Regions from separate parts of the Shinella sp. GW821-FHT11G07 genome, predicted to be linked through region 1. Evidence: riboswitches for the same ligand, from Rfam matches in the RefSeq annotation. Region 1 holds a riboswitch; the other holds the start of a gene.
What was found. Region 1 has a riboswitch for cobalamin ahead of AC1RT2_RS30860 (acyl-CoA thioesterase). Riboswitches for the same ligand answer to the same signal wherever they lie in the genome.

Region 1 (5,498 bases):
CGATCGGATCCGGCGTGATCAGGATATCGATCTCGTACCCCGTCAACGCCGCCACACCGCCGAAAGCAAATGATGTCTTCAGTTCCAGGCCCACATCCGGCCATTCCATGAGATAGGGCTTTGTGACCCCCATAAGCCACTGGTGGCATGGGTGGCATTCCATGCCAATCTTGAGCGAGCCTCGCTGGCCATGGCGATAATCCGACAGGACATCCTCGGCCCTTTCAATCTGGGGCAGAACGCGCTGTGCTAGTGTCACGATGTAGCGGCCAGCCTCTGTGAGACGAAGGTTGCGGCCGTCCTTTTCCCACATCGCCACGCCGTAGCGCTCTTCCAACTTGCGGATCGTATGGCTAAGAGCCGACTGGGAGACGTTCAGCCGCTCAGCCGCAGCCGTTAGGCTGCCCAAACGGTCGACTTCACGCAAGATCGATAGATGTTGCCTGTCCAGCACGGTTATGCCCGCCCGTGATTAAAGGTAAGCGATTCCGCTGTGGCGCTATCGCGAACAGGAACCGGCCGGTGGTCTTTATCGACCGCCACCATGGTGAAACATCCTGTGGCCGTAACATGCCTCTCGCCGGTCAGGAGGTTTTCGGACCAAAGTTTCGTCTCGATGGACATGGAGCTGCGTCCCACGCGCTCGACGCGCGCTTCCGCCTCGACAATTTCACCGATCTTGATTGCTCGTGCGAAATCGATGCGCTCTGATGAGGCGAGGACGACCAGCTTGCCGGAGTAGCGCGACGCTGCAACGAATGCGGCTTTGGTCATGTAGGCGATCGCCTCGCCCCCGAACATCCGGCCGACGCTGTTTGCCTGATCCGGAAAGACGATGTCGACCATGAAAACGGTGTCCGTGGCGTTCAGAGTTTCCGCTGCCGCGAGCTCGGGCAATGTATAGTTCGCCGCGTGGCCGCTCTCCGGTATCGCGACCATATGGAAGATGCCGCGCGTACAGGTGTGTCGCTGGCGACCGACTATGGTCTCCGCCGCCATCTCGACCTCGACCGTCAAGGAGCGCCGTCCAGCCTTGACCGGTCTGGCCGTGAACTCAACGATGTGCCCGATCCGTGCGGGTTGCCTGAAATCGATCCGCTCGCAAGAGGCGGTCACGAAGGGCGCCCGCCCGAACCGGGTTGCCGCTATGAAGGCTACGCGATCCATGAGAGCAAGTCCGGCTCCGCCGAACAGAGTGCCGTGATGGTTGGTATCTCCGGGAAAGACGATATCGATAAGACTGGTTGCGGAGCCGTGCTCGACAGGCTTTTCTATGGTCGCGATCTCTGTCATCTGCACTGCCATCAGGTTGCGGCCGGGCAGCGGCATGACGCAGAGACGACGGCACGGGAGTGCTTATCGCGAAAGCGGCACTCCGGGACACCCCGCCCGTGGACGTTATCTATCGCGGCAGGTCTCCTGGCTTGCGGGTCATTGCTTTCGTCCGTCTTCCCGAGGTATGCCTCAGTGACATGGATGGACGTTCGCTAGCCGCTTACAGTTGCGGGGGCAGCCTCGGCTTCAGGCTTTGATCAAAGCCCTCACCGAATTCCCTCTTAGCTCCGGACTTTCATCCGCAGAACCACGATGACGAACCAATGTCTCATGTCGCCAGAGCGGTCAAGGCGTCTATCACGGAGGCATGGCGGATGTGGAAGGTGCCCCCGCGCCTATGTCCCGTCGGTTTTGCGTGCTGAACGGGCATTCGAGTACCTCGATGTCTGAAGGCGGCTCGTGAGATACCGTCATCTCCGCATTTTTTGTCTCTGGCTTCGGCCTCAAATCATGAGCACGGCTCATGCTTCCGTGAGATAATACCATTTTTTCTCGATCGATCCCTCAGGCATAAACCGCACACCACTCGTATGTCTGGGCGGTGTGAACGCTGCCGACTGGGAATATAGAAAGTAATGTCCGGTGTACCCTGAAGTTTACGTAAATAGTCTTAGGTTTTTTCTCGGGAAACAGGGCGCGTCGTCGTGATGAATAGCGATTTCGATTTTAATATTAAGGTAGTTCAATTAGACGAGGAATATCACCCCTCAGAAAATACGCGCATTACGACCAATTTTGCTAATTTGGCTAGAGGGGAGAGCCGCCGAGAGAACCTGCACAATGCGCTGACGATGATTGACAACCGTTTCAACGCTCTGGCGCATTGGGATAACCCCAAAGGTGATCGTTACTCTGTCGAGCTCGAAATCATTTCCGTCGAGATGAGCATTGGCGCCGGAGGCTATAGTGATGCCTTTCCGCTCATTGAAATATTGAAAACAACTGTTGTTGATCGCAAAACGAACGAACGTATTGACGGCATCGTGGGCAATAATTTCTCCTCTTATGTGCGCGACTACGACTTCAGCGTGTTGTTGCCAGAGCATAACAAAAATCGACCCGGGTTCAGCACGCCGGATAATTTTGGCGATCTGCATGGAAACTTGTTCAAGTGCTTCCTGAATTCAAATGCTTACAAAGAGCATTTCAACAAGCCGCCAGTCATATGCCTAAGCGCATCAAGCAGCAAAACCTATCATCGGACGGACAATCAGCATCCCGTATTGGGCGTCGAATACAAACAGAATACGCTCTCCTCGACCGACCAATATTTCGGGAAAATGGGATTGCAAGTTCGCTTTTTCATGCCGGCGAATAGCGTTGCCCCTTTGGCTTTTTATTTTCTCGGCGATCTGCTCGATGACTACACCAATCTTGAGCTTATCAGCACCATCAGCACGATGGAGACTTTTCAGAAGATCTATCGACCCGAGATTTACAACGCCAATTCCGCGGCGGGTGCCTGCTATCAGCCAGATCTGAAGCACCAGGATTACTCGTTGACCCGGATTGTCTACGATCGAGAAGAACGGAGTCGGCTGGCGATTGAGCAGGGGAAGTTCGCCGAGAAGCACTTCATCAAACCGTACAGGACCATTCTTGAGCAATGGTCTGCCAATCACGTCCTCTGACGAACTGGAAACACAAGGTCGCCTATCATGAAAACACTGTTGCCCACGTCAACCGCCGGCAGCCTGCCCAAACCCTCGTGGCTTGCAGAGCCTGAGAAGCTTTGGTCGCCTTGGAAGCTGCAAGACGAGGAACTGATTGAGGGCAAACAGGACGCCTTGCGTTTGTCGTTGGATGATCAGCGACAGGCAGGCATCGATATCGTCAGCGATGGCGAGCAAACGCGCCAACATTTCGTTACGACGTTTATCGAACACCTCGACGGGGTTGATTTTGAGAAACGTGAGACCGTCAGAATTCGCAATCGCTATGATGCGAGTGTCCCCACGGTCGTGGGCGCCGTGTCTCGCCAGAAGCCGGTTTTCGTCGAAGACGCCAAATTTCTACGTCAGCAGACGAAGCAGCCCATCAAATGGGCTCTGCCGGGTCCCATGACGATGATCGATACGCTCTTTGATAGTCACTATAAGAGCCGTGAAAAGCTGGCCTGGGAATTTGCCAAGATCCTTAATGAGGAAGCGAGGGAGCTGGAGGCTGCCGGCGTCGATATCATCCAGTTCGACGAGCCCGCATTCAACGTCTTCTTTGATGATGTGAATGACTGGGGCGTCGCCACATTGGAGAAAGCAATCGAGGGCCTCAAATGCGAGACCGCTGTCCATATCTGCTATGGATACGGCATCAAGGCCAATACGTATTGGAAAAAGACCCTGGGGTCCGAGTGGCGGCAATATGAGGAATCTTTCCCCAAGCTACAGAAATCCAGCATCGGTATGATCTCCCTGGAATGCCACAACTCTCATGTTCCGATGGATCTCATGGAGCTTGTTCGAGGCAAGAAGGTGATGGTCGGGGCCATCGACGTGGCAAGCAATACCATTGAAACCCCAGAGGAAGTGGCCGCGACCCTACGAAAGGCGCTTCAGTTTGTCGATGCGGACAAACTTTGCCCTTGCACGAACTGCGGAATGGCGCCCCTGTCTCGCCGTGTAGCAAGAGGCAAGCTGAATGCTCTGGCAGCAGGCGCAGAAATCGTCCGAAAAGAACTCTCGGCCTAGTGCTGGCTGAGCAGCAGGGGGCCGACATGAACATGGTGAAGCACGGCTTCGACATCGTGGATAAAGCCACGTTTCGCAACGGCATGTCTCGCCTCGGCTCGGCGGTCAACGTCGTCACCACCAGGCACAGCGGGAAGCGCTACGGCTTTACGGCCTCAGCAGTCTGCAGCGTCAGCGACACGCCGGCAACACTTCTCGTCTGCATCAACCGTTCGAGCTCGTGTTTTTATGCCTTTGAGAACACGCGCCACTTCTGTGTCAACACGCTGATGCCAGGCCATGAGGACATTTCGAATGTCTTTGGCGGAAAGACACCGACGGAGGATCGATTTACGCTTGGCGAGTGGAGAGAAGGCTTAACGGGTGTTCCAATCCTGGCCAACGCCTCTGTCAGCTTCGAATGCGAGCTCACCAATGAAGTTGACGAGGCAACCCATCGCATTCTCCTCGGGCGCGTAATCGACGTTCGTGAGAATGAAGAACAGGCAACGTTGCTTTATTGCATGCGTCGCTATCTCAACGGTTAGGCCACCACAGCGGTCTTCTTTCAGGCGGGGTCGGCATACGACGCGCTCTCCTAGACGCAAAACGGCGCAAGCCGTCAACATTATGGTGCGCAGATACGTCGCGCTGTGAGAAGAGCGTCCATTCCTCTTGGTGCCGGCATTCCACCGCGCTGCCGCAATGCGAGCGAAAATGACCGAAACAGAACGAGCTGATGCAGGCAAGCTTCCGGCATCCATCGAAATCCTGCCGAAGCAGATACTGACGGTCGGCGATCTTGGCGCCTTCCTGCCGCGCGGCACTCGCGTCTATCTCACCGACATCGGCACGGTCGAAACGGATGGAGAAATGCTGACGGCGGCACGGCGCCTGCGGGAAGTGGGATGCGTACCGGTCCCGCATCTCGCGGCGCGCCGGATTTTCTCGCAGGGGGCGCTCGAATTCCGCGTCGGCCAGCTGGCCGAGGGGGCAGGCGTGACGGATGTGCTCGTGATCGGTGGCGGCGTCAGTCCGCCAACCGGGCCGTTCGCCTCTTCGATGGACCTGCTGGAGACCGGTGTTCTCGACCGATACGGGATCACCGATCTCGCGGTCGCCGGACATCCCGAGGGAAGCCTGGACTTTTCCGAGGCGACCGCGCTGGAGGCATTGCGCAACAAGCAGGCCTTCGCCGAGCGGACCGGCGCACGGCTGCGCATTGTCACGCAGTTCGGGTTCGATGCGCAAAAGGCGCTTGCCTGGGCGGAAAGCCTTTTCAATGTCGGGTTGGACATGCCAATACACATGGGTGTTGCCGGACCGGCGAAGATAACCACGCTCATCAAATACGGAACGCTGTGCGGTGTCGGCAATTCGCTTTCGATGTTGACACGTCATGGCGGCTGCCTGTTGTCGCTCGCGACCGGCTATGCGCCGGACATCTTTGTCGCGCCATTCGAAGAGCACCGCAAAAACGCAACGCCGGCGGTGATC
Region 2 (5,498 bases), on a different contig from region 1:
CGATAAGACGGCCTATGGTCAGGGCGTTGCGGACGCTGTGCGTGCCACGATGAACGCAAACGGTCTCAAGGAAGTTCTTGCTGAAGGCATCAACGCCGGCGAGAAGGACTACAATGCTCTCGTTACCAAGTTGAAGGAGGCCAAGGTCGATGTCGTCTATTTCGGCGGCTATCACCCGGAAGCAGGCCTCATCCTGCGTCAGGCTGCCGAGCAGGCTTACAAGTTCCAGCTGATCATGCCCGATTCCATCGCCTCGCCGGAATTCTGGCAGGTCGCCGGTCCGGCCGGTGAAGGTACGATGTTCGTCTTCCCCTCCGATCCGCAGGCAAAGCCTGAAGCGAAGGAAGCCGTGGAAAAGATCAAGGCCGGCGGCTTCAAGCCGGAAGGCTTTACGCTGTTTTCCTATGCTGTGATCCAGGCCTTCGCCCAAGGTATCGAACGCGCCGGTTCGGATGATCCGACAGAAGTCGCGAAGGCACTGAAGAACGGCCAACCGATCGACACCGTGGTCGGCACCGTCACCTTCGACGAGAAGGGCGACCTGAAAGACGCGAGCTACGACATCAACCGCTGGAGCAATGGCAACTACGCGCCGATTGCCAAGTAACGCTTACATCGTTGGCGAAGTTCAACGGCCCGGCCAAATGCCGGGCCGCCTTTCTATTTGTCTGCCGAACCCAGCAAAACCTTGGGAGCGGTCCCGTGGAAACCACCGAGACAGCGTGATTGTTAGGGTAGGAAACCAAGCATCCTTGATGCAGTCAGGAGCTCTCTGGCCCTCGCCGCATATTGTCTCCAGAACGCGACTCCGCAGGATGGTAGTGAAATGCCAAGCGACACATGGCGTGCGTGCCTCGTACCATCGATGGCCTTTTTTGCCTGGTGTCGTTGGCGACGTCAGGGATGTCGTATTCCCGAAGGCTAGTTCCTCTTGCGCATGGTTTGCTGACGGCATTCAAGGTGCCGCCCGGACGTCGTCAGGGTGGATAATTGGGAAACCGGTCTGAGGCCGGTGCTGCCCCCGCAACGGTAGCGGAACGAAAACCTCGACGATTGCCACTGGCCACGGCCGGGAAGGTGTCGAGGGCGTCCTGACGGACGGTTCCGAAGCCCGGAAACCAGCCTTGAATACAAGACTCGGCCGATTGCGGTGGGCGATCGAGAGGCGAACAGCGTTGCCTCTGGGCCGCTTTGTTCCTTCTTCTTTCCATCCTTCGTCGAGAGACGTTTTGCAGGCCGCTTGGCGGTTTTCGCATGCGTTCCGACCATGATTCGGCCCGCGGAGGAGCGGGCCGGACAGGCTTCAACTCAGGAGGAGACAAGACTATGAGCAGAAACAGAGGCGTCGTCTATATGCGACCCGGCAAGGTCGAGGTTCGCGACATCGATGACCCGAAGCTGGAGGCACCGGACGGCCGCCGCATTGAGCACGGCGTCATCCTCAAGGTGATTTCCACCAACATCTGCGGCTCCGACCAGCATATGGTGCGCGGTCGCACCACGGCGATGCCCGGCCTCGTCCTTGGCCACGAGATCACCGGCGAAGTCATCGAGAAGGGCATCGACGTCGAGATGCTCAAGGTCGGCGATATCGTCTCGGTGCCCTTCAACGTCGCTTGCGGGCGCTGCCGTTGCTGCAAGTCGCAGGATACCGGCGTCTGCCTCACCGTAAACCCGTCACGCGCCGGAGGCGCTTATGGCTATGTCGACATGGGCGGCTGGATCGGCGGCCAGGCGCGTTACGTCACCATCCCCTATGCCGACTTCAACCTCTTGAAATTCCCCGACCGCGACAAGGCGATGGCAAAAATCCGCGATCTGACCATGCTCTCCGACATCCTGCCAACGGGTTTCCACGGCGCCGTGCGTGCCGGTGTCGGTGTCGGTTCCACGGTCTATGTGGCGGGCGCGGGTCCGGTTGGTCTTGCCGCTGCCGCCTCCGCCCGCATCCTCGGTGCGGCTGTCGTGATGATCGGCGACTTCAACAAGGATCGCCTCGCCCATGCGGCGCGGGTCGGTTTTGAGCCGATAGATCTCTCCAAGAGCGACAGGCTGGGCGACATGATCGCCGAGGTCGTCGGTACAAACGAGGTCGACAGCGCTATCGACGCCGTCGGCTTCGAAGCGCGTGGCCATGCAGGCGGTGAGCAGCCGGCCATCGTGCTCAACCAGATGATGGAGATCACCCGTGCCGCCGGCTCGATCGGCATTCCGGGCCTCTACGTCACGGAAGATCCCGGTGCGGCGGACGTCGCGGCCAAACAGGGTAGCCTGTCGCTGCGCTTCGGTCTCGGCTGGGCGAAGGCGCTGTCTTTCCATACCGGCCAGACCCCTGTGCTCAAGTACAACCGTCAGCTCATGCAGGCGATCCTGCACGACCGCCTGCCCATCGCCGACATTGTCAACGCGAAGATCATCGCGCTCGACGATGCCGTCCAGGGCTATGAGAGCTTCGACCAGGGTGCCGCGACCAAGTTCGTGCTCGACCCGCATGGTGATCTGCTGAAGGCAGCATAACGAGAAAACGACGTGCGCCGGCCGTTTCCGACGGTCGGCGCACCGAACCCGATAGATCGCATGCCGCCCTTTTCCGCCACGCGGCGCATCAGGACGTCGCGGTGTCGGTGCCTGGCACTGGCCGAAGCGGTCCATTCCTCTGGCTCACGCCGCAAATTAGATAAGGTGAATAAAACCTTTCGCACACCCGTTTCGCGTCTGGACGCAAGCTTTGATGGGTCGGGGAGGGACACATGAGAGTGATGTCGGTGCGGCGAATCCTGGTTTTCATAATCCTGCTGCTGCCCATCGAGGCGGCGGCGTCCGTGCGGCACGCGCTTCTCATCGGCAACAGCCGCTACGAGGTAGCGACACCCCTGCGCAATCCGGAAAACGATATCGAGATCGTCGGCACCGCGCTGGCAAAGAGCGGCTTTGCCGTCACCAAGGTCGCGAATGCCAAGGCGGCGGATACATTGGCGGCGGTCGATGCCTTCGTGGCGCGCCTGGCCACCGTTGAAAATCCTGTTGTCATGGTCTACTTCGCCGGCCACGGCGTCCAGATCTCCGGGCAGAACTACCTGCTACCTGTCGATGTCAAGCTGGGTACCGAAGAGGAGCTGCGCTCGGTCGCGCTCTCGCTTAGCGAACTCACGCGCCGGCTCGATGCGGTGAGGACTAGCCTTCAGATCGTCGTACTCGATTCTTGCCGCGACAACCCGTTCGAGCAGACGCGCGGCCTCAGGCGCGGCCTTGCGACGGCACCGGAACGGCTCGGCCGCATCGTCGCTTTCTCGACCTCTCCTGGCAATCTCGCGGCCGACGGCAATACCGGTGCTAGTCCCTATGCGGCGGCGCTCGCCGAATCCGTGACGATTCCCGGCCTTTCCATAGAGAATGTCTTCAAGCGCGTACGCGCCACCGTGCAGGAGCGCACCGGCGGCAAGCAGGAACCCTGGGAAAACAGCGCGGTCTACGGCGACTTCCAGTTCGTCGCAGGAAAACCGGCCGAGGCGGGCGGTGACGAGGTCGCCTTCTTCGAATTTGCCGCGCTCGCCGACAGTCAGGAGGCTTACCGGAAATATCTGTCCCGCTATCCACAGGGAATGTTCGCAAACCTTGCGAAACAGAAGATCGAGTTCATGGACAAGGATTTCAGCTTCCGTCGGCAGAACGAGGCGTTTCGTAACTTCACGTTCAGCACACCGCCGGACGATCCTTGTGGAAGGGGAAGCTTTGCCGGCGGCGAGAAGGTGGGTGAGGACATAGCCGACGGCGAGATCATCCTACTCGACCTGTTCTTCAACTACCCGGATCAGCCGTGCAAGAACACGGTGTTCGTCGATTCCTTGATCGATATAGACGGAGGCGGGGTCAGTAAAAACAGAATTATCTTCGACTATTTTGGCGACAAATTCTACCGGCGCGGATCCCATATCCCTTTCGATCCGGCTCCCTACGTTCATTTCCTGGAGAAGTTCGACCAGCTCTTCTTTACCTATCGCAACATGCACAAAGAAGGCGATATTCTGCTCGAAATGTCGGAGCCGGCGAAGGCGGCCATGGACTACATCGACATCGAGTCCTGCGAAGGGACCTGTTTTGGTGTTACAGCCCTCGTGAAGGCGCGGGCCATCCCCGAAGAAGAACTTATGGTCTATCGGTTCGAAGTGGTGAATGCCGCCGAACTCGGACTGACATGGAAGTACCAGAACACGATCGCCAAGATCAAGAATGAGCGGGCTAAAGCTCTTAAGGAGACCGCACTCAAACGAGAAGACGCGGTGCTGACATCGCCCTTTCTCAAGGTTCAGTCGGTGGCTGGATGGGAGGTTCTGGCCAATCTCGATCAGGCAAATTACCTTCAAAACTGCCAGGCGACGCGTCGCCATGATGCGGGTCGGTCGAGCGTCATCCGCTTGGATGCCTCTGGTGGCATCGATATCGGCTTCCGTGACAGAGACCGGGATTTCATGGACGTGTCGGGCCGGCCGTTCACTTTCTTTGTTGACGAGAAGGAGATGCAGTACATCACACGCATCAGGTCCCAGGATGAAATCCTCTACAAGATTGCCTCCACGCAGCAAGTCCTCGCGCTCCTGAAGGGCGGGCGCGAAGTGCGCCTGCACGACGGTGCTGCAAGTCTGGACGGTTCCCGTGCGATGCTTTCCATGCTGGAAGCATGTCTGGCGGCACTCGGCGGCTAAAAGGCAATCAACACACAATGACCAGCGTGGCTCCCGTGTGAATCGGCTGGGAGCGAGAACTAGCGTCGACGAGCGTGTTGGACCTCAAACCATCGAAGCCATGGAAAATTGCGTTTATCTTCTTGGAAGGGTGGACGGATCGCCGCACGTCCTGGAGATCGACAGCAGCGAAATTCCTCTATCCGTCCGCTCGACGTCCCTGGACCATCCGGTCGAGTACGATAGCGCACAGGAGAATTGCCAAGCCGGCGAGCAGGCCTTGTCCTTGCGCCGCATACTGCAGGGCGTGCAGCACGTCTTCTCCTAGGCCCTTTGCGCCGATCAGCGCTGCGATGACGACCATCGACAGGCACATCAGGATGGTCTGGCTGATGCCGGCCATGATCGACGGTGCGGCGGTCGGGAGATCGACCTTGAAGAGGATGAAGCTGCGGGACGCACCGAAGGCAATCGCGGCTTCACGCACGGAGGACGGCACTGAAGCGATGCCGAGCGCCGTGAGCCTAACGACGGGCGGGATGCCAAAGATGACGGTTGCGATGATGCCGGAGGACTTGCCTATCCCGAAGAGGGCGATAACCGGTATCAGATAGACGAAGGCCGGCATTGTCTGCATGAAATCGAGCAATGGACGCACAATTGCGGCGACGCGCCGGTTGTAGCCGCAGAGAACGCCGAGCGGGATACCGATGGCAATCGAGATCAGCGCCGCGGTGCCGAGAAGCGCTACGGTCTGCATGCTTTTTTCCCAGTAGCCGAGGATTGCCATATAACTGATCGCGACTAAGGTCAGAA

Region 2: linked by a shared signal. The riboswitch ahead of fdhA (formaldehyde dehydrogenase, glutathione-independent) and the one ahead of AC1RT2_RS30860 (acyl-CoA thioesterase) in region 1 are both predicted to bind cobalamin.

Annotation. Positions count from the first base shown of each region.
Region 1 is NZ_JBXARJ010000026.1:8,741-14,238, reverse strand. It holds gene AC1RT2_RS30865 (LysR family transcriptional regulator) at 1-454, opposite strand, end outside; gene AC1RT2_RS30860 (acyl-CoA thioesterase) at 457-1,329, opposite strand; cobalamin riboswitch at 1,393-1,602, opposite strand; gene AC1RT2_RS30855 (DUF1852 domain-containing protein) at 1,983-2,966, shown strand; gene AC1RT2_RS30850 (methionine synthase) at 2,994-4,022, shown strand; gene AC1RT2_RS30845 (flavin reductase) at 4,049-4,549, shown strand; gene AC1RT2_RS30840 (methylenetetrahydrofolate reductase) at 4,719-5,498, shown strand, end outside.
Region 2 is NZ_JBXARJ010000014.1:112,187-117,684, forward strand. It holds gene AC1RT2_RS24485 (ABC transporter substrate-binding protein) at 1-607, shown strand, start outside; cobalamin riboswitch at 942-1,141, shown strand; gene fdhA (formaldehyde dehydrogenase, glutathione-independent) at 1,327-2,517, shown strand; gene AC1RT2_RS24495 (caspase family protein) at 2,751-4,703, shown strand; gene AC1RT2_RS24500 (ABC transporter permease) at 4,882-5,498, opposite strand, start outside.